3 regions of the Rhizobium sp. TRM95796 genome follow, and region 1 is predicted to be linked to each of the others. Evidence: predicted binding sites of a transcription regulator. Region 1 holds the regulator's gene; each other region holds the start of a gene.
The links. The regulator LexA, encoded in region 1, represses DNA repair genes until DNA is damaged. The targets are predictions, from matches to a motif close to TGTTCNNNNTGTGTTCNG.
Positions count from the first base shown of each region.

Region 2: OCK01_RS08090 (ImuA family protein) is a predicted target of LexA. The motif match lies at 3,559-3,576, and genes of this name have one in related genera.
Region 3: OCK01_RS08170 (sel1 repeat family protein) is a predicted target of LexA. The motif match lies at 2,370-2,387, and genes of this name have one in related genera.

Region 1 covers NZ_JAOXHE010000001.1:135,784-143,734, forward strand. The annotation lists gene OCK01_RS00705 (methyl-accepting chemotaxis protein) at 1-1,143, shown strand, start outside; gene kdsA (3-deoxy-8-phosphooctulonate synthase) at 1,205-2,047, opposite strand; gene OCK01_RS00715 (VOC family protein) at 2,051-2,917, opposite strand; gene OCK01_RS00720 (hypothetical protein) at 3,070-3,303, shown strand; gene lexA (transcriptional repressor LexA) at 3,484-4,206, shown strand; gene gmd (GDP-mannose 4,6-dehydratase) at 4,465-5,538, shown strand; gene fcl (GDP-L-fucose synthase) at 5,544-6,476, shown strand; gene OCK01_RS00740 (acyltransferase family protein) at 6,493-7,650, shown strand; gene OCK01_RS00745 (BMP family ABC transporter substrate-binding protein) at 7,854-7,951, opposite strand, start outside.
Region 2 covers NZ_JAOXHE010000002.1:407,242-415,192, forward strand. The annotation lists gene OCK01_RS08080 (error-prone DNA polymerase) at 1-1,169, opposite strand, end outside; gene OCK01_RS08085 (DNA polymerase Y family protein) at 1,169-2,575, opposite strand; gene OCK01_RS08090 (ImuA family protein) at 2,616-3,539, opposite strand; gene OCK01_RS08095 (GNAT family N-acetyltransferase) at 3,687-4,181, opposite strand; gene OCK01_RS08100 (DUF1778 domain-containing protein) at 4,183-4,467, opposite strand; gene OCK01_RS08105 (MgtC/SapB family protein) at 4,558-5,049, opposite strand; gene OCK01_RS08110 (calcium-binding protein) at 5,371-6,366, shown strand; gene OCK01_RS08115 (caspase family protein) at 6,430-7,951, opposite strand, start outside.
Region 3 covers NZ_JAOXHE010000002.1:425,214-433,164, forward strand. The annotation lists gene OCK01_RS08160 (PilZ domain-containing protein) at 177-569, shown strand; gene OCK01_RS08165 (pyridoxal phosphate-dependent aminotransferase) at 605-1,717, shown strand; gene OCK01_RS08170 (sel1 repeat family protein) at 1,837-2,100, opposite strand; gene OCK01_RS08175 (DUF2147 domain-containing protein) at 2,548-2,883, shown strand; gene OCK01_RS08180 (glutathione S-transferase N-terminal domain-containing protein) at 2,938-3,639, opposite strand; gene OCK01_RS08185 (hypothetical protein) at 3,739-4,044, opposite strand; gene OCK01_RS08190 (AMP nucleosidase) at 4,067-5,569, shown strand; gene OCK01_RS08195 (class I SAM-dependent methyltransferase) at 5,566-6,312, shown strand; gene OCK01_RS08200 (diacylglycerol/lipid kinase family protein) at 6,287-7,216, opposite strand; gene OCK01_RS08205 (MFS transporter) at 7,491-7,951, shown strand, end outside.

The sequences.
Region 1 (7,951 bases):
GAACTTGAGAAAGAACGCGTACTCGCGGCCGAGAAATCCCTCGATGATGAAAAACGTCGCTTCGTCATCGATCAGCTCACCGAGGGACTGTCGCAACTCGCCGGGGGGAATCTAGCCTATCGGATCGAACAGCCCTTCGACGTCGCCTATGAAAATCTGCGTCAGGCTTTCAACGGCAGCCAGTCCGCCCTGTCGGAATCCATGGCCAAGGTGACCGCGATCACGCAAGTGGTGCGAAACAGCGCTTTCGAGATTTCTTCCGCCACAGATCAATTGGCGCAGCGAACCGAACAGCAGGCGGCGACGGTGGAAGAGTCCGCCGCCGCGCTCGGTGAGGTATCCACCACCGTGCAATCGTCGGCAGCGCGCTCTCGAGAAGCCGGCAAGATGATGACCGAGGCGACGCAGTCCACCGAACGATCCGCCGCGATCGTCAAACAGGCGATCGCAGCGATGGAAGGCATTGCCGGCTCGTCGAGCCAGATCGGGCAAATCATCAACGTGATCGACGAGATCGCCTTCCAGACCAATCTCCTGGCGCTGAACGCCGGCGTCGAGGCGGCGCGCGCGGGCGAAGCCGGCAAGGGCTTCGCCGTGGTCGCCCAGGAAGTGCGGGAACTGGCGTCGCGCTCCGCCAATGCCGCCAAGGAAATCAAGGCGCTGATTTCGACCTCGACATCCCAGGTCAACAATGGTGTGTCGCTCGTCAACAAGACGGGCGAGGCTCTCAATGAAATCGCCTCCCGCGTCACCCGCGTGGCGGACATCATCAACGGCATTGGCGCATCCTCAGCCGAACAGTCGGACGCGATACGACAGATCGATGGATCCGTGCAGATGCTCGACCAGACGACCCAGCAAAACGCCGCGATGGTGGAGCAGACCTCCGCAGCCTGTCGGTCATTGAGCACGGAAGCCGACACGCTGAACAGCGTGCTGAGCGTCTTCCGTCTCGGCGCGAAACAGGCGCCGCTGACCGCGCCGGTTGCGATCGCCGCCATCGGCCAGACGCCGCGCGGCGGGAAACGAGAGACAGTGTCGCGCCCCTCCCCGGCCCGCGCCCTGGCCGGCCGGATCGCCAGCGCCTTCACCGGGCCGAGACAGGCGGCGGCGCAAGGCGGCGGCAATTGGGAGGAATTCTGACCGCCGCAAAAAACACTGGCCGGACGGGTTCGGCCAGTGGCGACAACCGCGAAAAACGAGGTCAGCCCTTGGCGATCGCGTCCAAAGCCAGCAGCTTTTCGAGCAGCGCCGGCATGTCCGGCAACTTGACCATGTTCGGACCATCGGACGGGGCGTTGTCGGGATCTTCATGGGTCTCGATGAACACGCCTGCCACGCCGACCGCCACGGCCGCGCGCGCGAGAACCGGCACCATGGTGCGGTCGCCGCCGCTCGATCCGCCCTGACCGCCCGGCTGCTGCACCGAATGGGTCGCGTCGAAGATTACCGGCGCGCCCATGGCGGCCATGATCGGCAGCGAGCGCATGTCGGAGACCAGCGTGTTGTAGCCGAAAGAAGCGCCGCGTTCGCAGAGCAGCGCATTGGGATTGCCGCTGCCGTTGATCTTGGCCAGCACGTTCTTCATGTCCCAAGGCGCGAGAAACTGCCCCTTCTTGACGTTGATCGCCCGGCCGGTCTTGGCGGCGGCCACGAGCAGGTCCGTCTGGCGGCAGAGGAAAGCCGGGATCTGCAGGATGTCGACCGTGGGCGACACGAGCGCGCACTGCTCTTCCGTATGGATGTCGGTCAGCACCGGAAAGCCGTATTCGGCCTTGAGATCTGCGAAGACTTCCATGGCCTTTTCCAGCCCGATGCCGCGCTTGCCGGTCAGCGAGGTGCGATTGGCCTTGTCGAAGGAGGATTTGTACACCAGGCCGATGCCGAGCGCATCGGCGAGTTCGACGAGTTTGCCGGCGATCATGAAGGCGTGGTCGCGGCTTTCCATTTGGCAGGGACCAGCGATGATCGACAGTCGGCCGGAATTGGAAAACGAGACCTTGCGGGAGCCTTCGCCCACCGTCACGGTGCTGTTGTTAGCGGTCATGAGTCATACCTCCGAAAATGCGAACGCGACGCCCTGCCCCGCCAAGGGCGGTACGAGCCGCAGGGGTCCGCGCCTGAAATAGCCGATGCCCGCACGCGTCAATATCGTGTCGAGTTCGACCATCGATGCCACCGAGAACATGATGAGACCACCCGTCAAGCCGGCATCCTCATGCAATTCGAGGCCATAGGTGTCCACAAATGCCGCCGGCGTCAAGACGGTCAGTCGCGCGCTCGCGAAAGACAGGCCATCGCCGCTCGCCGAGACGGTCGCGTCGCCACATGTCACCACCCGGAGAAATGACGAGACGTCGTGCGGATGCCGATGCACGAAGACCGCCTCGCGGATGCCGAGTACGCCGTTGTCATGGTCGGTCAGCGTCGTCCGACCGTTCGGGGGAACGTTGATGCGCTGGCAGGTGAAGGCGAAGACGCCGCCGGCGGGATCGGCCCCGGCGAAGGCCAAGCGAAAACCTGCCACCCCGCTGCTTCCATCCGGCAACACCATCGACCGCGAAAAATCCAGCATCTTTCCGGCCGAACACCCGTTCTCCGCGAAGGCGACGTGGTCCGAAGCGGCGTCCGCTGTTCCATAGACGACCGCCGAAAAGCCCTCGGCGCCGCGCGCGTCCCGAAAGGTGCGATCGCCGAGAACGAAGCGGTTGCCGGCTGCGGCGGCGTTTTCATAGCCATCTCGGTCGATGATCGCGAGCGGCTCCAAAAACGTCTGATCGGCGAAATAGACGCAGCAATTGCCGGTGCCGAACGGATGCAGTCCGTCTGGAGCGACCGTGAAGCCGAGCGCGGAAAGACGCTGCCTCGCCGTGATCAAATCGGCGACGGGCAGCACGAGGTGATCGAGCGGGCGCATGGGCGATGCCTTTCTGTTGCCGCGCCTCTCGCACGGGTCGGCGACGGAAGACAAGCCGCGAGACGTTTTCTTATGTCGCACCGGAAACGAATCGGCGTCGACGCGGTTACGAATATGCCGCCGAAGAGCGGACATTCCCAAGGAGACACCCGATGAAAAGACTCGTCAACCTCTCGCTCGCTTCCGCGCTCGCGCTCGCCAGCCTTTCAGGCGTCAGCCTGGCGCAGGACAACAACAATGGCGGGGCAAATTCCGGCGCTCAGAGCGGCCAAGCTGGAAAAAGCGGCGCCGGCGACAACAACGACCCCACCAGCACATCGCAAAACTGCCGCGACGACGCCGCGACTTCCGGCACCAACTGCCAGACCGACACCACCGCCCAGTAGAAATCCCATCGGCCTTCGGCGCGCCATGCGTCGGAGGTCGTCCCGGGCGGTATTCGCTCGGGCCCGGCTTAACCCGGGGAACCCCGCACCCAGCATCCGGGAAAACGCTTGCAGAACATAAAAAGAACAGATACCGTCTGTTCCAGATTTGTTTCTTGTGCGATTCCCGGGGGCGCGCCGATGCTGACCAGAAAACAACAGGAATTACTGCTGTTCATTCATGAGCGCATGAAGGAATCGGGTGTGCCCCCGTCCTTCGACGAAATGAAGGATGCGCTGGATCTCGCCTCGAAATCCGGCATTCATCGATTGATCACCGCGCTCGAGGAACGAGGTTTCATCCGGAGACTTCCAAACCGGGCGCGAGCGCTGGAAGTCATCAAACTTCCGGAGGCCTATTCGCCGAGCCTCAGGCCGCCGGCGGCGCGAGGTTTCTCCCCGAGCGTGATCGAGGGCTCTCTCGGAAAGCAGCAGCCGCAGACAGCGCCGAAAGCGGCGGCCAATGACGAGACGGGCTCAAGCGTAACCGTGCCCGTGATGGGTCGGATTGCAGCGGGCGTGCCGATCTCCGCGATACAGAACATCACGCACGACATCGCGGTGCCGATGTCGATGCTGGGCGCTGGCGAACATTATGCGCTCGAGGTTCGAGGCGACTCGATGATCGAGGCCGGCATTCTCGACGGCGACACGGTCATCATCCGCAATGGCTCGACCGCAAGTCCCGGCGATATCGTCGTCGCTCTGGTCGACGACGAGGAAGCTACGCTCAAGCGCTTTCGCCGCAAGGGAGCGTCCATTGCCCTCGAGGCGGCCAATCCAGCCTATGAAACACGCATTTTTGGCCCCGACAGAGTGAAGGTGCAGGGTAAACTGGTCGGCCTCATTCGTCGCTATCACTGAGAGAGCCGGAGACGGCCGGCGTCGTTTTTTCGGTTGTTATCCATAGCGGCTCGACTTCTTTCGGAACCGTTGCAGTTTCTCGCGCATTTGAATATGCAAAGCGTCGTACGGCCTCTTTTTTGTTAAATGGGGCCGCCTGACGAATGTTCTTGTCGACGAATTTCAGCAGTCGTCGTGCTTGACATTTTACCGCCAGAATCCCTGCTTAGCGGCTCTGGCGGCGCATCTGCGCCATCACACTGTTTCTGGGAGACTGCATTGAGCGACAACAAGAAGAAGGTAGCGCTGGTAACCGGCATCACCGGCCAGGACGGAGCCTATCTCGCGGAACTCCTGCTGAGCAAGGGCTACATTGTCCACGGCATCAAGCGCCGCTCCTCCTCCTTCAATACGAGCCGCATCGAGAACATCTATCAGGATCCGCATGAGGCCGACCAGCGCTTCATCCTGCATTACGGCGATATGACGGACTCGACCAACCTGATCCGCATCGTCCAGGAAGCCCAGCCGGACGAGATTTACAATCTCGCCGCCCAGAGCCATGTGCGCGTGTCCTTCGAGACGCCGGAATACACCGCCAATGCGGACGGCATCGGCACGTTGCGCCTGCTGGAAGCCATTCGTATTCTCGGCATGGAGAAGAAGACACGCTTCTACCAGGCTTCGACCTCCGAACTCTACGGTCTCGTGCAGGAAGTGCCGCAGCGCGAAACGACGCCTTTCTATCCGCGCTCGCCTTACGCAGCCGCGAAACTCTACTCCTACTGGATCGTGGTCAACTACCGCGAAGCCTATGGCATGCACGCCTCCAACGGCATCCTGTTCAACCATGAGAGCCCGCTGCGCGGCGAAACCTTCGTCACCCGCAAGATCACCCGCGCCGCCGCCGCCATCCGGCTCGGCAAGCAGGAAAAGCTCTATGTCGGCAATATCGACGCCAAGCGCGACTGGGGCCATGCCCGCGAATATGTCCGCGGCATGTGGATGATGCTGCAGCAGGAAGAGGCAGACGATTACGTGCTCGCCACCGGCGAGACCACCGAAGTCCGCCAGTTCATCACCTGGGCCTTCGAGGATGTCGGCATTCATCTGGAATGGAAGGGCGAAGGCGTCGACGAGAAGGGTTACGACACGCTGACCGGCAAGGTCGTGGTCGAGATCGATCCGCGCTATTTCCGCCCGACCGAAGTCGAGCTCCTGATCGGCGATCCGACCAAGGCGCAGACCAAGCTCGGCTGGAGACATGAGACGCCGGTGCGCGAACTCTGCCGCGAAATGGTCAATGAAGACCTCAAGGTCATGCAGACCGCCACCGTGATGAAGGAAGCGTGAGGCCGATGTATTCGCTCAGCGGGAAAAAGGTCTGGGTGGCCGGCCATCGCGGCATGGTGGGTTCCGCCATCGTAAGAAGGTTGGCGTCGGAAGGCGCGGAGGTTGTCACCGCCTCTCGCGCGGACGCCGATCTGCGCGACCAGGCGGCCACCACCGCCTGGATCGAGAAGACCAAGCCGGACGCGGTGTTTCTCGCCGCGGCCAAGGTCGGCGGCATTTTCGCCAACGACACCTACCCGGCCGATTTTCTCTATGACAACCTGATGATCGAGGCCAACATCATCCATGGCGCCCACAAAGTGGGCGTCGAAAAGCTGATGTTCCTGGGATCGTCCTGCATCTATCCGAAATTCGCGCCCCAGCCGATCACCGAGGATGCGCTGCTGACCGGCGCGCTGGAGCCGACCAATGAATGGTACGCGATCGCCAAGATCGCCGGCATCAAGCTCTGCGACGCCTATCGCAAGCAGCATGGCTCCGATTTCATCTCGGGCATGCCGACCAATCTCTATGGTCCCGGCGACAATTTCGATCTCAATTCCAGCCATGTGATGCCGGCGCTGATCCGCAAGGCGCATGAGGCGAAGCTCTCGGGCGCGCCCTCGATCACCGTCTGGGGCACCGGCACGCCGCGCCGCGAATTCCTGCATGTCGACGACTGCGCCGACGCCTGCGTGCATCTGATGAAGACGCATTCGGAGGCCGGTCACGTCAATATCGGCTCGGGCGAGGACATCACCATCCTCGATCTGACCAGACTGGTCTGCGACGTCGTCGGCTTCGAGGGCGAGATTGTCCATGATCTGACCAAGCCGGATGGAACGCCGCGCAAGCTGATGAGCGCCGACAAGCTCCGCGCCACGGGTTGGGCGCCGAAGATCGGGCTCGAAGAGGGCGTGGCCAGCGTCTATCGGTGGTTCCTCGCCAACAAGGCCTGATATCAGGGAGCCGCGCATGGCCGATCCCCGGCAACAACTGGGATTTCTCGACGGCTTGCGCGGTTACGCCTCGCTCTGGGTGGTCATCGGCCATGCGATGTTTCTGACAGGCTACAAGGTCGGCCTCTTCGCTCAGCCGGATCTGGCGGTGGAAATCTTCATCATCATCTCCGGCTTCCTGATGACCTACCATTACCAGCTGCGCGAAAGCCGCGAGCCGTGGGATAGGGTTTCGACCTGGACGATCTTCTGGATCCGCCGCTTCTTCCGCATCGCGCCGCTCTATTATGTCTGCCTGGCGCTGGCGCTCTGGTTCGGCCCGCAACTCTGGCAGGACCGGCTGGATGCGGCCGCCATTTTCCCGGGCGGCGTCGAGGAGCAGGTGCGCTACGCCGATCGCTATCTCGATCAGTCGCTCACCAATATCCTCCTGCATGTGAGTTTCATCTTCGGCGCCACCTGGACTCATAATTTCCAGACGCCCCTGCCCGACTGGTCGATCGGGTTGGAGATGCAGTACTACGCCTTTCTGCCTTTGATGATGCTGCTCGTGCTGAAGGGAGGCCGCCTCGTTGCGATCGCCGGTCTGGTCGCGGTGATGTGGGCGTTTGGGAGTTGGCTGCAGGCCAACGGCTTCGTCAAAGGCGCGTTCTCCATGCTGCCGATGAAATTCCACCTCTTCGCGGCCGGGATGCTGATCGCGATGTCGCTGAGAGCCGAGGGTCAGGCGAAATGGCTTTACCTGATGTCCGCCTGCGCCGTCGTCTTCGTGCCTCTCGGCGGCGGACGCGACAGCCTGCACCGCGCGATCAAGATCGGCCTCGTGCTTGCCTTTTTCGCCTTCCTCTATCGCGAGAGCCTGCCGAATGTCGCGCAGAGGGCGCTCGGCGGAGTGGATTGGCTGCTGTCCAACGCGGTGAGCCGCTTCTTCGGCGACGTCTCCTATGGCGTCTATCTGATCCATCTTCTGGTGATGCTTCCGGTCTGCGCCTGGCTGGCGCGCACCCAGCCGGGCCTGTCGCCCGAGCCTCGTTTCGCTGCAGCGCTCGCGCTGACGCTGGCGATCACCTATGGGCTCGCCTATCTCGCCTATCGACTGATCGAACTGCCCGGCATTTCGCTTGGACGTCGTCTCGCCGGCGGCGTTGCAAAACCTGCAGCCCCTCTCGCCTGAGCGATCGGTCCGGTTCGGCCGGTCACCCGTTGTTTCCGGCAATCTCGAGCCCATCCGCCACGGACTTGCGTTTTCTCTTCGGCAAGAAGCGCCGGTGCGAACAAAGGCGAGGCCGAGCCTCGCCTTCCACGTCCCCATGGCGCCACAGAAAAGCCCCGCCGTCGCAGTCGACGGCGGGGCTTTCCGATGAGTGCGAAAGACAATTACTTCGGCAGGTCGCCTTCGACGCCTTCGACGTAGAAGTTCAGGCCGCCGAGCACATCGTCGCCGGCGCTTTCGCCAGCCTTCAGCCATTCGGCGC
Region 2 (7,951 bases), on a different contig from region 1:
TACTGGATCACCTCCTCGCGCCGCTCATGCTCGAAATCGACGTCGATATCAGGGGGCTCGCGGCGCTCGGGCGAGATGAAGCGCTCGAACAGGAGATCGGTCAGCGCCGGATCGACCTCGGTGATGCCGATGCAGAAACAGACGGTGGAATTGGCCGCCGACCCCCGCCCCTGGCAGAGAATGCCTTGCGAGCGGGCAAAGCGGACGATGTCCCAGACGGTGAGGAAATAGGGCTCGTATTCCAGCTCGCGGATCAGTTTCAGCTCATACTCGATCTGGCCGCGCACCTTATCGGAAATTCCATCCGGATAACGCGCCGCCGCGCCCTCATAGGCGAGCCGGCGCAGCGTCTGCTCGGGCGTTTCGCCGGGCACGGCCTCGTCAGGATACTGGTATTTCAGCTCTTCCAGCGAAAAATTGAGCGCGTCGAAGAAGGCGTTGGCGTTGGCGATGGCTTCGGGATGGCGGCGCAGCAGCCGGGCGATTTCAGCCGGCGATTTCAGATGGCGCTCGGCATGGGCGGCGAGCCGGAAGCCCGCGGCCTGCACCGTAACATGCTCGCGAATGGCGGTGACGACATCGGCGAGCGGCCGCCGGTCCGCTTCATGCATCAGCGCGTCATTGGTGGCCATAAGCCTGGCGCCGGTCTGGCGGGCGATGTCGGCGAGCGCATGGTGATGGCGGCGGTCGAAGCCGTCGTAACGCGGCGTCAGTCCGAGATGGACATGATCGGCGAAGGCCTCGCGCAGGCGGGCGAGCAGATCCGGCAAGCGCTCGAAATCGGCCAGGCCCGGCATGACCGCCAGCATCATCCCCTCGCCCCACTCCAGGAGATCGGTCTCGTGCAGCAGGCAATTGGCCTTGCCGCCGCGCTGGTTGCCGAGGCTCAGCAGCCGGCAAAGCCTGCCCCAGGCGCGGCGATCGCGCGGATAAGCGAGAATATCGGGGGTGGCGTCAGCGAAGCACAGGCGCGCGCCCGGCCGATAGGGCAGGCTTGCCTCCTTGGCGGCGAGATGCAGCCGCACCACGCCGGCCACCGTGTTGCGGTCGGCCAAACCGATGCCCGACAATCCCAGCCGGGAGGCGGCTACAGTGATTTCCTCCGGATGGGAGGCCCCTTCCAGAAACGAGAAATTGCTGCGAAGGCCGAGTTCGCAGAAGCGGATCATCAGGAAAACACCCCCTGGATGAACCAGCGCGGATCATGATTGTCGCGCTCATAGAGCCCCTCGCGATAGAGCCAGTAGCGGCGGCCCGCCTCGTCCTCGATGCGGAAATAATCGCGCGACGGCGCGGATTCGCCGTCGATCCACCATTCCGGCGCGATGCGTTCGGGCCCCTCGGCGCGGGCGACGCGGAAGAAGCTCTTGCGCCAACGGAAGGTTTTCGGCGGACCATCCGGCACTTCCGCCGTCGTCTCCACCGGCTCGGGATAGGTCAGCATGCGCAGGGGACGCACGGGCCGGTCGGCGGGCCAAGCGGGGGCCGGCCTCTCCTCAATCGCCAGCGCCGGCATGAAACGGCCGGCGCGCTCGGGAACATGGCTTTCAAACAGCGCGGGCCGCGTGATGAGATCGGGGCCGAAGCGGGCGGCCATCTGGTCGATGAACTCCGTGAGACTGTCATCCGTGCGACCGCGGCCGTCGAAATCCGGCTGGGCCTGATCAAATGGCGCGGATGTCAGCACGTTGAGCCGGAGCGTCTCGAAACCATAGCCGGCGTCGAGATCGTCCTGGGCGGCAGCCAGCCGGGCGCGAAACAAGGCGGCGATGCGGGCAGGATCGCGAATGGGCAGCGCCGCGCCGGCGCGGATCGGAAACACCCGGCCATCGACGCGAAACAACAGCAGTTCGAACAGCTTGCCGCCCTCGCCGCGCGCTTCGAACAGGATTTTGAGACTGTCGCCGAGATGGCGGAGCATGGCGAGAATCGCGTCCTCGTCGCCGATCGGCTCCGCAAGGCGACGTTCGGCGGAGAGCGCCGCCACCGGCCGGCGCGGCGAAATCGGCTCCTCCTCGAGCCCGAGCGCCTGATCGAGCCGGAGCAGCAGCCGTGGGCCGAAACGACGGGCGAGCGGCGCGCGCGGCTGGCCGATGAGATCCGCCGCCTGTTTCAGCCCCGCCTTGACGAGCAGCGCCACCGTCTCCTCCGGCAGGCGCAGCGCCCTGACCGGCAGAGGCGCCAGCGCCTCCTCCATGGCCTCGGGCATGACGATGTCGCGGCGGCTGTAACGACACAGCGCCGAAGACAGGCCGGGCGCCGACGAAATCGCCGCCCGCGCCTCGAAGCCCATATGGAAGAGCCGCGCCAAGAGATCGTCGAGCAGCGCTTTTTCGCCGCCGAACAGATGCGACGAGCCGGTGATGTCGAGGAAGAGGCCGTCGGCGCCGTCGAGCGCCACCAGCGGCGTGTAGCGGTCGCACCAGTCGGCCACCGCCTCGATCAGCGCGCGGTCGGCGGCGGGATCGTCCTCGACCACGTCGAGATCGGGTATCATGGCGCGCGCCTCGGCCGCGCCCTGTCCGGGCTTCAGGCCCAGCAGCCGCGCTTCCTCGTCCACCGCCGTCAGCCTGATGGCGTTGCGCTGCAGCGCGGCGCAGACGACAGGGGGATGTTCAGGACGCCCGTGAGAACGCCACAACCTGCCCCATCGGATCCGGGCGAGCCGATCGGTCGCCAGACAGGGAAACCAGAGCGCCAGAATCCGCTGGCTGGTCTGCGGGCCGAACAGCGATCCGGCCAGGCTCGATTGCGCGAAAGAGACAGTCATCGGCGTTCCACTCCAGGTAAAAGTCGGGCGACAGGGGATTGCGGCTCTTTTCGAGCGTGACATGGAAGACGGGCCGGCCGAGCCCGGCCTCATAGGTCCGGCCACTGGGCATGCGCACGGGGGAGGACGGCGCGGGGCGGACGAGCAGTCGGCTTTCGGCGCTGGAGGCCTCTTCCCCGCCCCGCTCGCGCAGCAGGAAGACCGGCTTCTTATGCGCCTTGGCGCGCAGGCTGATGCGGCGGCTTTCGGTGAGGCCGAAGCGGGCGGGATTGCCATAGACCTCGAAAACCACCGCGGCGAAGGAGGAGACGGTGAGTGCGGCCTCCGTCACCATCAGCGCGTCCTTGAGCTTGCGCGGCGCGGCATGCAGCAGGCCAGCGGACGGCAGGCCATGCGCCATCAGCCCCGGCGCATAGAGCCTGCCGCTTTCGCGCGCGCCCATGGGATCGGCGATCCACAGGATGAGGCCCGGCCCGCGCCCCAGCGCCAGCCGCGACAAGGCCAGCGCAAAGCCGCTGGCCGCGCCATTGTCGGCGGTCGCCTCGGTGCGGATCTCATGCAGCGCCGCCCGCGCCAGCCCGCCGCCGAGCGCTGCGTCGAAGGGTTCGGCGCCGGTTTCCACTCTTTCGTGAACGGCGGCAGTCGCCGCCCGATCCCAGGCCTGGCCGCGCGCCATCCGTCCCAGATTAGAGACATCGGCGCTTTCCAGTCGTTCGATCTCGCTTCGCAGGGCGCACAGGTCCTCGCGCGCCAAAGCCGGCTCCGCCATGGCGTTGCATCCTCGTTTTTGTTCTTGTTATGTTCCTATTGAATCCAGAAAATGGGACGAGAGTCAACGGTCCTAGGTTTCAATCGAGGGGAGATTATTTTCCTAGGAAGAATTCAGGAAATATTAACCAATCCGGCAGGATAACTTTCAATCCTGGGGAGTGTGATCGGATTGTTTCAACGATAGGACCAGAGTCATCGGTTGAGTGGCCGTCGCGGCGAAACCATAATGTTCATAAAAGACTTTGGCCTCAGGCGAAATGGCGTGAACGAGAACGCCGCGAATGCCGAGGATGTGCGCCGCCTGCCTCACGCGCAGAACGCCATCCTGCAAAAGCGCTGCGCCCAGGCCTTTGCCTTGCCATGTTCGATCAATCGCGAGGCGTCCAAGGATGGCCATCGGAACGGGATCGGGCATATTGCGACGCAGGCCGCCTGGCGCTTCACGAAGAGCAAGCCCGCCTGAAGAAATGCAATAATAGCCGATCACGCGGTCATGCACACAGCACACATAAGTCCGCGACGCGCCGCTTGCCTGATTGGCGCGGGCGCGCCGGCGAAGCCAATGATTCAGTGAGTCCTGTCCGCAATCGAAAAGCTCAGTCTGATGCCCTCCATCCAAGAGGCTCGGAGGCGAGATCATCTCAGCCCCACGGCTTGGCGACATTCATCAGGCGTGCAAACCCCTCGCCCTCAGGAGCCTTGTCAAGAATTTCCACATAGCGGCGAAAACTTTCGTCATCGACCTGCACGAAGGTCTGGTCGAGCAGAGCGTCCTCCGCTGCCCGGCGCGATGCGTCGATCATGAATTCGGAGCGGGTCTTGCCGTTGACGCCCGCGGCGCGATCAATCAGATCGCTGATATCCTTGCGGATACGCAACTGAACCGGCTTTGTCGCCCCGCTTCGATCCGCTGTGTTGGCCATCATCAATCTCCAAAAGATGAGATATACATTGTATACCACGCATCCTTTGGCAGAACAATCCAGGCGTTTGATCTGAAGATCTTCAAGAAGGGCTCACTCCTTCTCCACCTCACTCTGCCGGCGGCCATGCTCCAGCCGGCCGAGGACATAGAGCACGAAAAAGGCGGCAGAGGTGACGAACAGGCCGATCATCCAATGGCCGAAGCCGAGCGCCAGCCCGATCGCGCCTGACAGCCAGAGGCTGGCCCCGGTCGTCAGCCCTTTCACCTCGCCCTTGGACAAAACGATCGTGCCAGCGGCGAGAAAGGCGACGCCGGCGGTCACCGCCTCGACCACGCGTAATGGATCGATACGCACCGCATCCTGGTCGAGGCCCGGCATATGCACGCTTTCGATGGAGATGATGGCGAAGAGCGCCGCGGCGAGCGACACCATGATATGGGTCTTGAGGCCAGCAGGCCTATCCTTGCGCTCGCGTTCCAGCCCGATGACGGCTCCGAAGAGGATCGCGCCGATGAAACGGGCGAAAATCACCGGATAGGCGATCTGGGTGGGCGGAAACATGTCTGCGACGATCTGGTCCATGGTCCTTAAAAAACCCGAAAACGGATTTCGTTCCGTCACGCCCAGGTCCAAATTAGCCATCAAACCGTTCGGTGTCGCCTCCTGGTGTTTGCGGGGATCATCGGCAAGCCGATGGAACAACCATCGCCACCATGACTTATAGGCGACGGCAGGGCCTCGCCAAGATGAACGCCGGATTAACGCGCTTTTCAGAGGCGGTTCAGTCCGGCGCCATTACAAGACCATCATACGGAGATTAAGGAAGACATCCGGATCTCCAGATGAAAATCTCTCACGATTCCAGCAGGGAGCCGGAGAGGGAATACAAGGAAGGACAGAAACATGGCCTATATCTATTACGGCGACAACGGTCGCGACGACGTCAGCCAGAGCGCAAACCGTCCCTATGACGAGATATACACCCGCGGCGGCAACGACACCATCCATCTGAAGGCCAACAACACCTATGTCGAAGCCGGCGCCGGCAACGACTATGTCCACAGCACCATCGAATGGGGCAACGACGTCTATCTCGGCGATGGCAATGACACCTATGTCGGCAACGGCTTTTCCGGCGACAGCGATCTTTATGATCGCGTCTGGGGCGGCAATGGCGCCGACACTTTCAAGATTTCCACCTGGGCATCCGATTATTATGGCGACGGTGGTAACGACACCTTCTATTCGGTCGGCTTCTACAACCTGATCTCCGGTGGTTCGGGGACCGATACGGTAGATTACTCCCGCCAGAACAGTGATCCGGATCTGGCCGGCGCCGGCATCAAGGTCGATCTTTCCCAGGAATACGCCACATCTGGCGATGGCACCGAAGAGGTTCTGTACTCCATCGAGAACGCCAAGGGCACCAATTACAAAGACACCTTGATCGGTGATTCCGGCGCCAACGGTCTCTGGGGTCAGAATGGCGACGATATCCTCAAGGGTCTCGACGGCAACGACAAGCTCTACGGCGGCTCGGGCGACGACGACCTCTATGGCGGCAGGGGCCTCGACAGGCTGACCGGCAACAGTGGCGCCGACTTCTTCATCTTCCAGTCGACGTCGGACAGCCCCAACAACTCCAATCGCGACGTGATCGTTGATTTCAGCCGCTCGCAAGGCGACCAGATCGATCTGATGGACATCGACGCCGTCAAGTCGAGCAGCCGTGACAACGCTTTCGACTTCATCGGCAGCGCGGCCTTCTCCGACACGGCCGGCGAATTGCGCTATTCCGGCGGCATCATCCGCGGCGACGTCAATGGCGACGGCCGCGCAGACTTCTCGATAGAAGTCGACAACATGGCCTCGCTGCGCGCCGGCGATTTCATTCTTTGAAATCGATTGGCGAAGCCTCATTCGCCACAGGAAACGCCCGCCGCATCGGCGGGCGTTTTCGCGTCAGGAGTCCCGGCCCGCCAATTTGTCGATCGCCCGCGCCGTCGTCGCGCCGAACACGCCATCGAGAGGACCGGAATAGTACCCGCGCGATTTCAGTTCCTTCTGCAGACCGCGGCGGAACGCGGCTGAAAAGTCTTTCGCTCCATCCTTCACATCGCTAATAAAATCCGTCTCGCCCGCCGCGATACTGGCGACCGCGAGCTCCACGGCCTTGACCGCATCCTCTTCGACGCCGAGACCCTGATCGTAAAGACGCGCGAGATTACCCTGGGCGTAGGAACTGCCAGCCTCCCCGGCCTTCTCATACCATTGCGCGGCGAGCTTATAATCCTGCTCGACCCCCTCGCCCGCCTCATAGAGCCAAGCGAGCGAACCCATGCAATAGGCGTCGCCGCGTTCGGCCCCGGCCTCGTACCAGAGCTTGGCTTCGACGATATCCACATCGGTTCCCACGCCGTTCTGAAGCGCATAACCGAGCGAGCCGATCGCATTGATTTCTCCCAGTTCGGCGGCGCGCCGATAGGCGCGCAGAGATTCCTTGTCGTCACGCGCGACGCCCAGCCCCTCGCGATAGAGCCAGCCCATGGCGGCGAGCGCGTTGGGATTGTCCTGGGCGGCGGCCTTGCGATACCATTCGACGGCGGTGCGGTAGTTTCGCGCCACCGAGCCGTAACCTTCGCGATACAGCCAGCCGAGCGAAGCCTGGGCGGCGGGGTTGCCCTTGGCGGCGGCGGCCTTCAGCATCCCAAATCCCTTGTCGACATCCGCGTCTTCACCTTTGCCATAGATCGAAAGCCAGGCGCGGTTGACGGAAGCGAAGCCGTTGCCCATGCCGGCGGCCTTGTCATAGGCTTCGCGCGCGGCGGCGTAATCTTCGCCCGCGTCATGAGCGCGGCCGAGCATGTTGAGCAGCATCGGATCGTCGGGAGATTCGGCGGCGGCGCGGCTGCAGGCTTCGGTCGCAGCCCGGACATCGATGTCGGAGAAGTCGACGCCGCCGAAATTCGGCTTCGAGCCCGGCTCGCCGGCCAGTTCGTAGCATTGGGCGCTCAGCGTCTGCGCAGCCTCGCCATCCTCCGTTGAAGCCTTGGCGGACATGTTCGCCTCCGTCTCCGTGCGGGCGCTCTGCATGAGATTGCCCAACCTGCCGGAAGCGCCGACCGCGCTTTGTTCCTGCTCTTCGTTGACGTCGGGCGCGGTCTCCTCGGCGGAGCTGTCCAGCATGTCCGCACCGGTCTTGCCGGCGGCAAGATCGTCGATCGCCTTCGACGTGTCGACACCGAACTCTCCGTTCGCCTCGCCCGCAAATACGCCCTGTTCCTTCAGGGCCTCCTGGAAGCCTTTGCGAAACAACGGAGAGAAATTGTCGGGCGAGGTCTTGAGTTCGCCGATCTTGGCGCTGTCGCCGCGCGAGACGGCGGCGATGGCCCAGCGCACGGCCTCGTCGGGATCCACCGCCGTGCCGAGCCCCTGATCGTAGAGGCGGGCGAGATTGCCCATGGCGTAGGCGCTGCCTTCATTG
Region 3 (7,951 bases), on a different contig from region 1:
GCCCGGGCCGCCTCGCGCGGCCCTTATTCGTTGAAACGGGTGGATTTCGTCCAAAACTCCCGAATTCGCACAGCCCTGTCGCTTAAATCTGGATTCGTTAAAATTCTAAGACCGCCCTTGAGGCGGATTAAATGTTTGGGGTGGATTGTCGGGTCATGGAAACAAGGAGTGTGTCCATGGCTGTAGGCGCAGAAGCGACGATCAGCACTGTTCATGTAGAGCAGGGCCTGGAAGCAAAGAAATTCGAACGATTCATCGTCAATAGACCCGGCGTGGTCTATTCCGTCCTCCCCGGGCTGGCGGGCCTTTCCCCGCGATCCTGTCAGGTGGTGGACATCTCTCGCGGCGGCGCCTGCTTGCAGATGTTTACGACCATCGGCCTTCCCGATCACTATTATCTTTCCTTCTCGGGTCTGGCGATCCGCATCGGCTGCGCCGAGGTCCATCGGCTCGACGGACGCGTCGGCGTGCGGTTCATCAAGCCGCTGCCCGAGGGCCTGTTGTCGAAAATCGTGCGCGGCGATTTCATCGCCGGCGACAATCTTCCCGGACGCGTTCGTTTTCAATAGGGTGATCCCGATCATGAATCGGGGCTCCCACGCATATGTCGACCTTCGAATATTTCACGCCGCTCGTCCGAGATCTTCCGGCCACCATCCCTTTCGTGGGGCCGGAAGCCATCGAACGGAACCGCAATCTCCTCGTCGCGGCGCGGATCGGCGCCAATGAAAACGGCTTCGGCCCATCGCCGCGGGTGAAAGCGGCGATGGCGGCGGCGATCGACGAGAGCTGGAAATATTCCGATCCCGAGAATTTCGCGTTGCGCGAGGCGCTGGCGAACCATCTCGGCCTCGATCGGCATGAGGTCAATGTCGGCGAAGGCATCGATGGTCTGCTCGGAGAGATCGTGCGGATGACGATCGAAAAAGGCATGCCGGTGGTCACCTCGCTCGGCGGCTATCCGACGTTCAACTATCATGTGAACGGTTATGGCGGGCGGTTGGTGACCGTCCCCTACAAAGACGACAAGGAAGATCTCGACGGTCTTCTCGATGCAGTGAAGCGCGAAAAAGCGCCGCTCGTCTATTTCGCCAATCCCGACAATCCCATGGGCAGTTGGCACGACGCCGGGGCGGTTCTCGCTTTCGCCCGCGGCATTCCCGACGAGACCTTGCTGATCCTGGACGAGGCCTATGGGGAAACCGCCCCGCAAGGCACGCTGCCCGCCAATGAAGCGCTGCTCGACCGGCCGAACGTGATCCGCACCCGCACCTTCTCCAAGGCCTATGGGCTGGCCGGCGCGCGCATCGGCTATGTCATCGCCGCCCGCGGCACGGCCCAGGCCTTCGACAAGATCCGCAATCACTTCGGCATGAACCGTGTCGGCGTCGCTGGCGCGATCGCAGCGCTTGCGGATCAGGATTATCTCGCCGACACATTGGCGAAGATCGCCGCCGCCCGGGACCGCATCGGCATGATCGCCCGCGCCAATGGTCTTTCTCCCCTGCCCTCCGCGACGAATTTCGTGGCGATCGATTGCCATCGCGACGGAACTTATGCGCGCGCCATCGTCGATGGCTTGATGGAGGAAGGCGTGTTCATCCGGATGCCGGGCGTGGCCCCGCTCAACCGCTGCATCCGCGTCAGCGTCGGGCTGGTGAGCGATCTCGATCTTTTCGAGAAGGCGCTTCCCAAGGTTCTCGCGAAAATCGGCTGAACGCCGGCCAAAGAAAAAGCCGCGGGCGCTGGGTGAGCGGTCGCGGCTTCAATATCCTGCTGCGTAAACCGCAGTCTTGGTCTTCACGTCTTTTGTGATGAGCGGCATGCGAATGACGATCAGTGCATCGTCATCCATTCGCGGGCGGCGCGCAGGGCGCGGGCCAATTCCATCTTGGTCATCGACGGGGTCAGTTCGGCGCGCAGCATGGCGGCGCGTTCGGAGCCTTTGATCGCGGCGATGTTGAGCCATTTGTGCGCAGCGACCAGATCGATGTCGCAGCCCTGGCCCGTGGCGTACATCAGGCCCATGTCGCAGAAGATGTCGGCCTGGCTTTCGCCGCCCATAGCCGAATTCGAAATGTTCATGTCGTAACGCGCCATTGTCGTTGTCCCTGTTTAAGACGTTGTTTTCTTTTCACCCTGTTTTGCCTTGCATGAAGGCCGGACTGCGCTTGCCTATTCTTTTCGATCGCTCGGCGCTTTCCGTTTTTCGGCGGCGTTTACTGCCGTCCTTGTTATGGCTCTACTATGCCGGAGGGCTTTGAAAATTCGCCTAAAATGCATCCTTAATTTGCAGCAAACGAAATCCGAACAGCTGGTAAACTTATGTTTTCCTTAAGTATCCAACCGCCTGCGCTTCTCGGCGAATACGGAAAACTTTACGAAAATTTCAGCCTGCGGTTTTAATCGGCCCGTAACCATGGAAATCGATCGCGCGTTTTTGCAAGACGCGACTGCTGTTCAGTTTCCTGTTTTCTTCCAGGCAAATCGACGCTACCAATTCCGTGACGAGGCCTCTGGGACGGCCTTGCAGACTGGGAGGCATGGATGCGCAGATTTTTGACGGCACTTCTGATCATGGCGTCCGCGGGCGCGGCAATTGCGGCGGAACCGATCGAGGGCAACTGGAAAACCAAGAGCGGCGAAACCGCCGCGATCGCCAAATGCGGCGGCGCTTATTGTGTGACGCTGAAATCAGGAAAGTTTTCGGGCAAACGTATCGGCACGATGTCCGGAGCCGGCGCCGACTACAAAGGCGAGATCACAGATCCCGAGAACGACAAGACATATTCCGGCTACGCGACCGTGTCGGGCGCTTCCATGAAACTCAAGGGCTGTGTGATGGGCGTGCTCTGCAAATCGCAGACCTGGACCAAGCTCTGATCGAGTTCCTCATGCGAGGAGGCGGCCCCCCAGAGGGAGCCGCCTCTTTTGTCGTTATCGAGCGCGTTGGCCGAAGAGGACTTTCTGCGCTTCCTTGTCTTCGGCGAGATTGGCCTGGCGTTCCCGCTCTTCCTTGCCCACGGCAATGCCTCTCAATAGCGCGGGGCGCTGATGCAGGCGCTCGAACCAGGCTTTGAGATGCGGGAAGTCGTCGAGATCCTGACCTTGGTTCTTGTACGGGATCACCCAGCCGATGCAGGCCATGTCGGCGATCGAATAGTCGCCGGCGAGGTAATCGCGATCGGCGAGCCGCTTGTTCATCACGCCATACAGACGGTTGACCTCGTTGGTGTAGCGGTCGATGCCATATTGGATCTTTTCCGGCGCATAATTGCGGAAATGATGCGCCTGCCCGGCCATGGGACCGAGCCCGCCCATTTGCCAGAACAACCATTGGTCGACCTCGACACGGGCGCGTTCATCGGCCGGATAGAACTTGCCGAACTTCCGGCCGAGATATTGAAGGATGGCGCCGGATTCGAACACCGAGATCGGGGCGCCGCCAGGACCGTCATGATCAACGATCGCCGGCATGCGATTGTTGGGCGCGATCGCCAGGAAGGACGGCTCGAACTGCTCGCCCTTCGAAATATTGATGTATTTGATCTGGTAAGGGGCTTCGAGCTCCTCCAGCATGACGGTGATTTTCCAGCCGTTCGGCGTCGGCCAGTAGTAGAGATCGATCGGTGCGGACATGGGCGTCTCCTTCCTCTGTCTGACGATAGTTAGTGAGCCGGTTAATGGCCGGCAACCACTCTGAACCGAAAATGAACATGAAGGTCAGCGCGGGTTCAGTCACATCTGGTTAGAGTTTTCTCCATCGAAGACACGAATGGGATGAAGCCTGAGATGAATGCGATCATGATACGCCGCTTTGCGATCATCTGCCTCGGCGCCGCGCTTTTCGCGATTGGTTTGCAGATCGCGGTGGAAAATCATTCTCGCGCTCCGCATTTCGCCCAGTTCAATGTCGAAAGCTGCTCGAACCCGATGAACGCCAGCTGCGGAATTCGCTGAATCATCCTGCGCAATTGCCCTCATGCCGCGGCGCAGCGTGAAAAATTCGCGGGAATGACCGATCCGGGACTGTTCAACTGTCATAAACCGCCTTCTATTATGGCCTATGGCCAAGCGAATCCTTTCTTCCTCCATCCTGAACGTCATCTCTCCGGAGCCCTTTGAGCCGGCTTCCTTCACCACGGCCGATGAAGCCGTCGACGCGATTGCGTCGCTGTACGAACGCAACACGTCGTTTCTTCGAACCGCCTTCGAAAAGATCATTCAGGGCGGCGCCGCAGAAGGCAGATACCGCGCCTTCTACCCCGAGATAAGACTGGGAACGGTTCGCTACGATCATGTCGACTCGCGCCTGCCCTATGGTTTCCTGAGCGAGCCAGGCGAATATTCCACCACCATCACCCGCCCTCTCCTGTTCAAGCACTACCTCAAGACGCAGATCGGGCAGCTTCTGAAAAATCATGGGCTGCCGGTGATCGTCGCGGAATCGTCGACCCCTATTCCGCTGCATTTCGCCTTCGGCGAAGGCGCCCATATCGAAGCGTCGGTCGGCAGCACCATCGAGGCGCCGTTGCGCGACCTGTTCGACACGCCCGATCTTTCAACCACCGACGACGAAATCGCCAATGGCGAATATGAGCCACCGCCTGGCACGCCGAAGCCGCTCGCGCCTTTCACCGCCCAGCGCATCGATTACTCGCTGGCGCGGCTCAGCCATTACACGGCGACCAAGGCGGAGCATTTCCAGAATTTCGTGCTGTTCACCAATTACCAGTTCTACATCGACGAATTCTGCGCCTGGGCGCGCCGGCAGATGGCCGAAGGCGGCAACGGCTACACAGCCTTCGTCGAACCCGGCAATCTCGTCACCTATCCCGGCGAGGACGCGCCGAGCGAAGGCTCGCCCGCCCAGCGCCTGCCGCAGATGCCGACCTATCACATCAAGCGCAAGGGCCATGCCGGCATCACCATGGTCAATATCGGCGTCGGTCCCTCCAACGCCAAGACCATCACCGACCATATCGCCGTTCTCAGGCCGCATGCCTGGCTGATGCTCGGCCATTGCGCTGGACTGCGCAATTCGCAACGCCTCGGCGACTACGTGCTGGCGCATGCCTATATGCGCGAAGATCATGTGCTGGACGACGACCTGCCGGTCTGGGTGCCGATCCCGGCATTGGCGGAAATCCAGCAGGCGCTGCAGGATGCGGTGGCCGAGGTCACCGGCTATGACGGCTACGAGCTCAAGCGCATCATGCGCACCGGCACGGTGGCGACGATCGACAACCGCAACTGGGAGCTCCGCGACCAATCCGGACCCGTCAAACGCCTGTCGCAAGCCCGCGCCATCGCGCTCGACATGGAATCGGCCACCATCGCCGCCAACGGCTTCCGCTTCCGCGTACCGTACGGAACATTGCTCTGCGTATCGGATAAACCGCTGCATGGAGAATTGAAACTGCCGGGCATGGCGACCGCCTTCTACAAGAGCCAGGTCAGCCAGCATCTCAAGATCGGGCTTCTGGCGCTTGAGAAACTGTCGGCCATGTCGCCCGAAAAGCTGCATTCACGCAAATTGCGCAGCTTCTTCGAAACGGCCTTCCAATGACAAAGCAAGAAGACGACCGGCTGTACAGCGATCCGCGGCTCGTCGACTTCTACGATCTCGAAAACGGTTGGGGACAAGATACGCGCTACTGCGCGGAACTGGCCCGCGCCGCCGGCTCCGTGCTCGATTTCGGATGCGGGACCGGATTGTTTCTCGCCGGCATCGCCGACGGCAGGCCCATGGTCGGCGTCGATCCCGCGTCAGCCATGCTGGAAGTGGCGCGGCATCGGACGAATGGCGAGCAGGTTCGCTGGGTCGAAGGCGACATTCGCAGCATCCGGCTGGGCGAGCGCTTCGATCTCGTGACCATGACCGGACATGCCTTTCAATGCTTGCTGACCGATGCCGACGTAAAGGCGGCGCTCGCCACCATCGCGGCGCATCTCACGCCATCGGGGCAATTCATTTTCGACAGCCGCAACCCCGCCCGCCGCGAATGGGAGGGCTGGACGCCAGAGGCGTCACGTCGGACCGTGGCGCATCCTGATTTCGGCAAAGTCGAAAGCTGGAACGACGTCACCGTCGATGAAGAGACCGGGATCGTCTGCTATGAGACCGCCTATCGTCTGGCATCGGGCGAGACACTCTCGTCCCGCTCGTCGATCCGTTTCATCGATCAGGCGCATCTCGCGGGCCTGATCGCCCGCGCCGGACTCGTGATCGACGTCTGGCTGGGCGACTGGATAGGCGCGCCGTTTGAGCCCGGCTGCAAGGAAATCATACCGTTGGGTCGATTGGCTTGAGGCTGGCGTCCGCCGGGGCGATCACCTTCAATTCTCCTGGATGAAGACGAATTTCGACATCGCGCGGCAGTTTCATCAACTCCCCGTCGAGTACGAAATTGGCGGCTCGATAGAGTTTGGGGAAATGCAGGTCGACAGACTGCGCTTTCATTTCGGTGATGGCGGGATTGGCCTTCAACCGTCCGCGCAGCACATCGACCGCCAGTCCCACAGCGCCGGCGGGATCGAGCGGATCGGCGATATAGAAACCGAGATGACCGGTCTTGACGTCCTCGGCAACCAACAGTCCATTCTCGCCGAAGGGGTTGTTGGACACCGAAATCGCCGAAACCATGCGGTTTTCACGATGGCCGTCGGCATCGAACTCGATCTCGAAACGCGGCGGGTTGAGCACCGCGCCGACCGCCGCGCGGACATTGGCGGCAATCTTGCCGGCGCGCGAGCCATAGCTCATCTGGTTGCGATAGCGCACCATGCGCGCATGCATGCCGGCCGAGAATTGATGCACGAAAGCGCGGCCGTTGACGCTGCCGATATCGGCGTCGTCGACGACGCCGTCGGCGAGAACGGGCAGGACCTGCCAGATATCGAGCGGCAAGCGCAGCGTACGGGCGAACAGGTTCATCGTGCCTGCCGGAATGACGCCGAGCGGCTTGCCCGCTTTCCAGGCGATGCCCGCGGCCGAGGAGATCGTGCCGTCGCCGCCGCCGGCGATGATCGCATCGACATCGTCACGGCCGGCCGCCTTCTCCAGCGCGGCGCCGACATCCGACCCTTCGACGACCACCGTTTCAAGAACATGGCCGCGCTCGGCGAAGATCTCCGCCATTTTCGCTTCATAGGCCTTCATATCCGTGGTCCGGAACGTTCCGCCGTCGCGGTTGAGAATGGCTTTGATCTTCACGCGTCATCTCCCGTGTGGTCAGCAGGATATAGGCTTGTTTTCCGCGTTTTTTAGGAGCGGCCGGCTCAGTAACGCGCAGAACCGACTTTTGATCATTCTCATTTTCATTTGCGCCGCAAAATCGCCTTTACCGCAATGCAAAACCTCTATTATATTACTATAACTCATCATCGGACGGCCTGAATCGTCTGCGCCGCTTCCATTCTCGACATCCGGGTCCCCAAACCCCTTCAGACGGATCTTTACCGTGAGCGACGCTGTTTGCACCGATACGATAGCAATACCCGAAGAGGCGCGTGCGCTGACGCGCTTCCAGATCGCCTTGGTGATCCTGGCGCTCGCCTGCGGCGGCTTCGGCATCGGCACCGGCGAATTCGCCATCATGGGCCTGCTTCCGGATGTCGCCAGAACCTTCGCAGTTACAACGCCGGAAGCGGGTTACGTGATCAGCGCCTATGCGCTCGGCGTGGTGATCGGCGCGCCGCTGATCGCGATTCTCGGCGCCAAGTCTTCGCGCCGCTCCCTGCTCCTGGTGCTGATGAGCGTCTTCGCCGCCGGTAATCTCGCCAGCGCGGTCGCGCCTGATTTCTGGAGCTTCACCGCGCTGCGTTTCCTCTCCGGCCTTCCGCACGGCGCCTATTTCGGCGTCTCCGCCCTGGTCGCGGCGTCGCTGGTGCCTGTTTACATGCGCGCACGCGCCGTCGGCTACGTGATGCTCGGATTGACGGTGGCGAC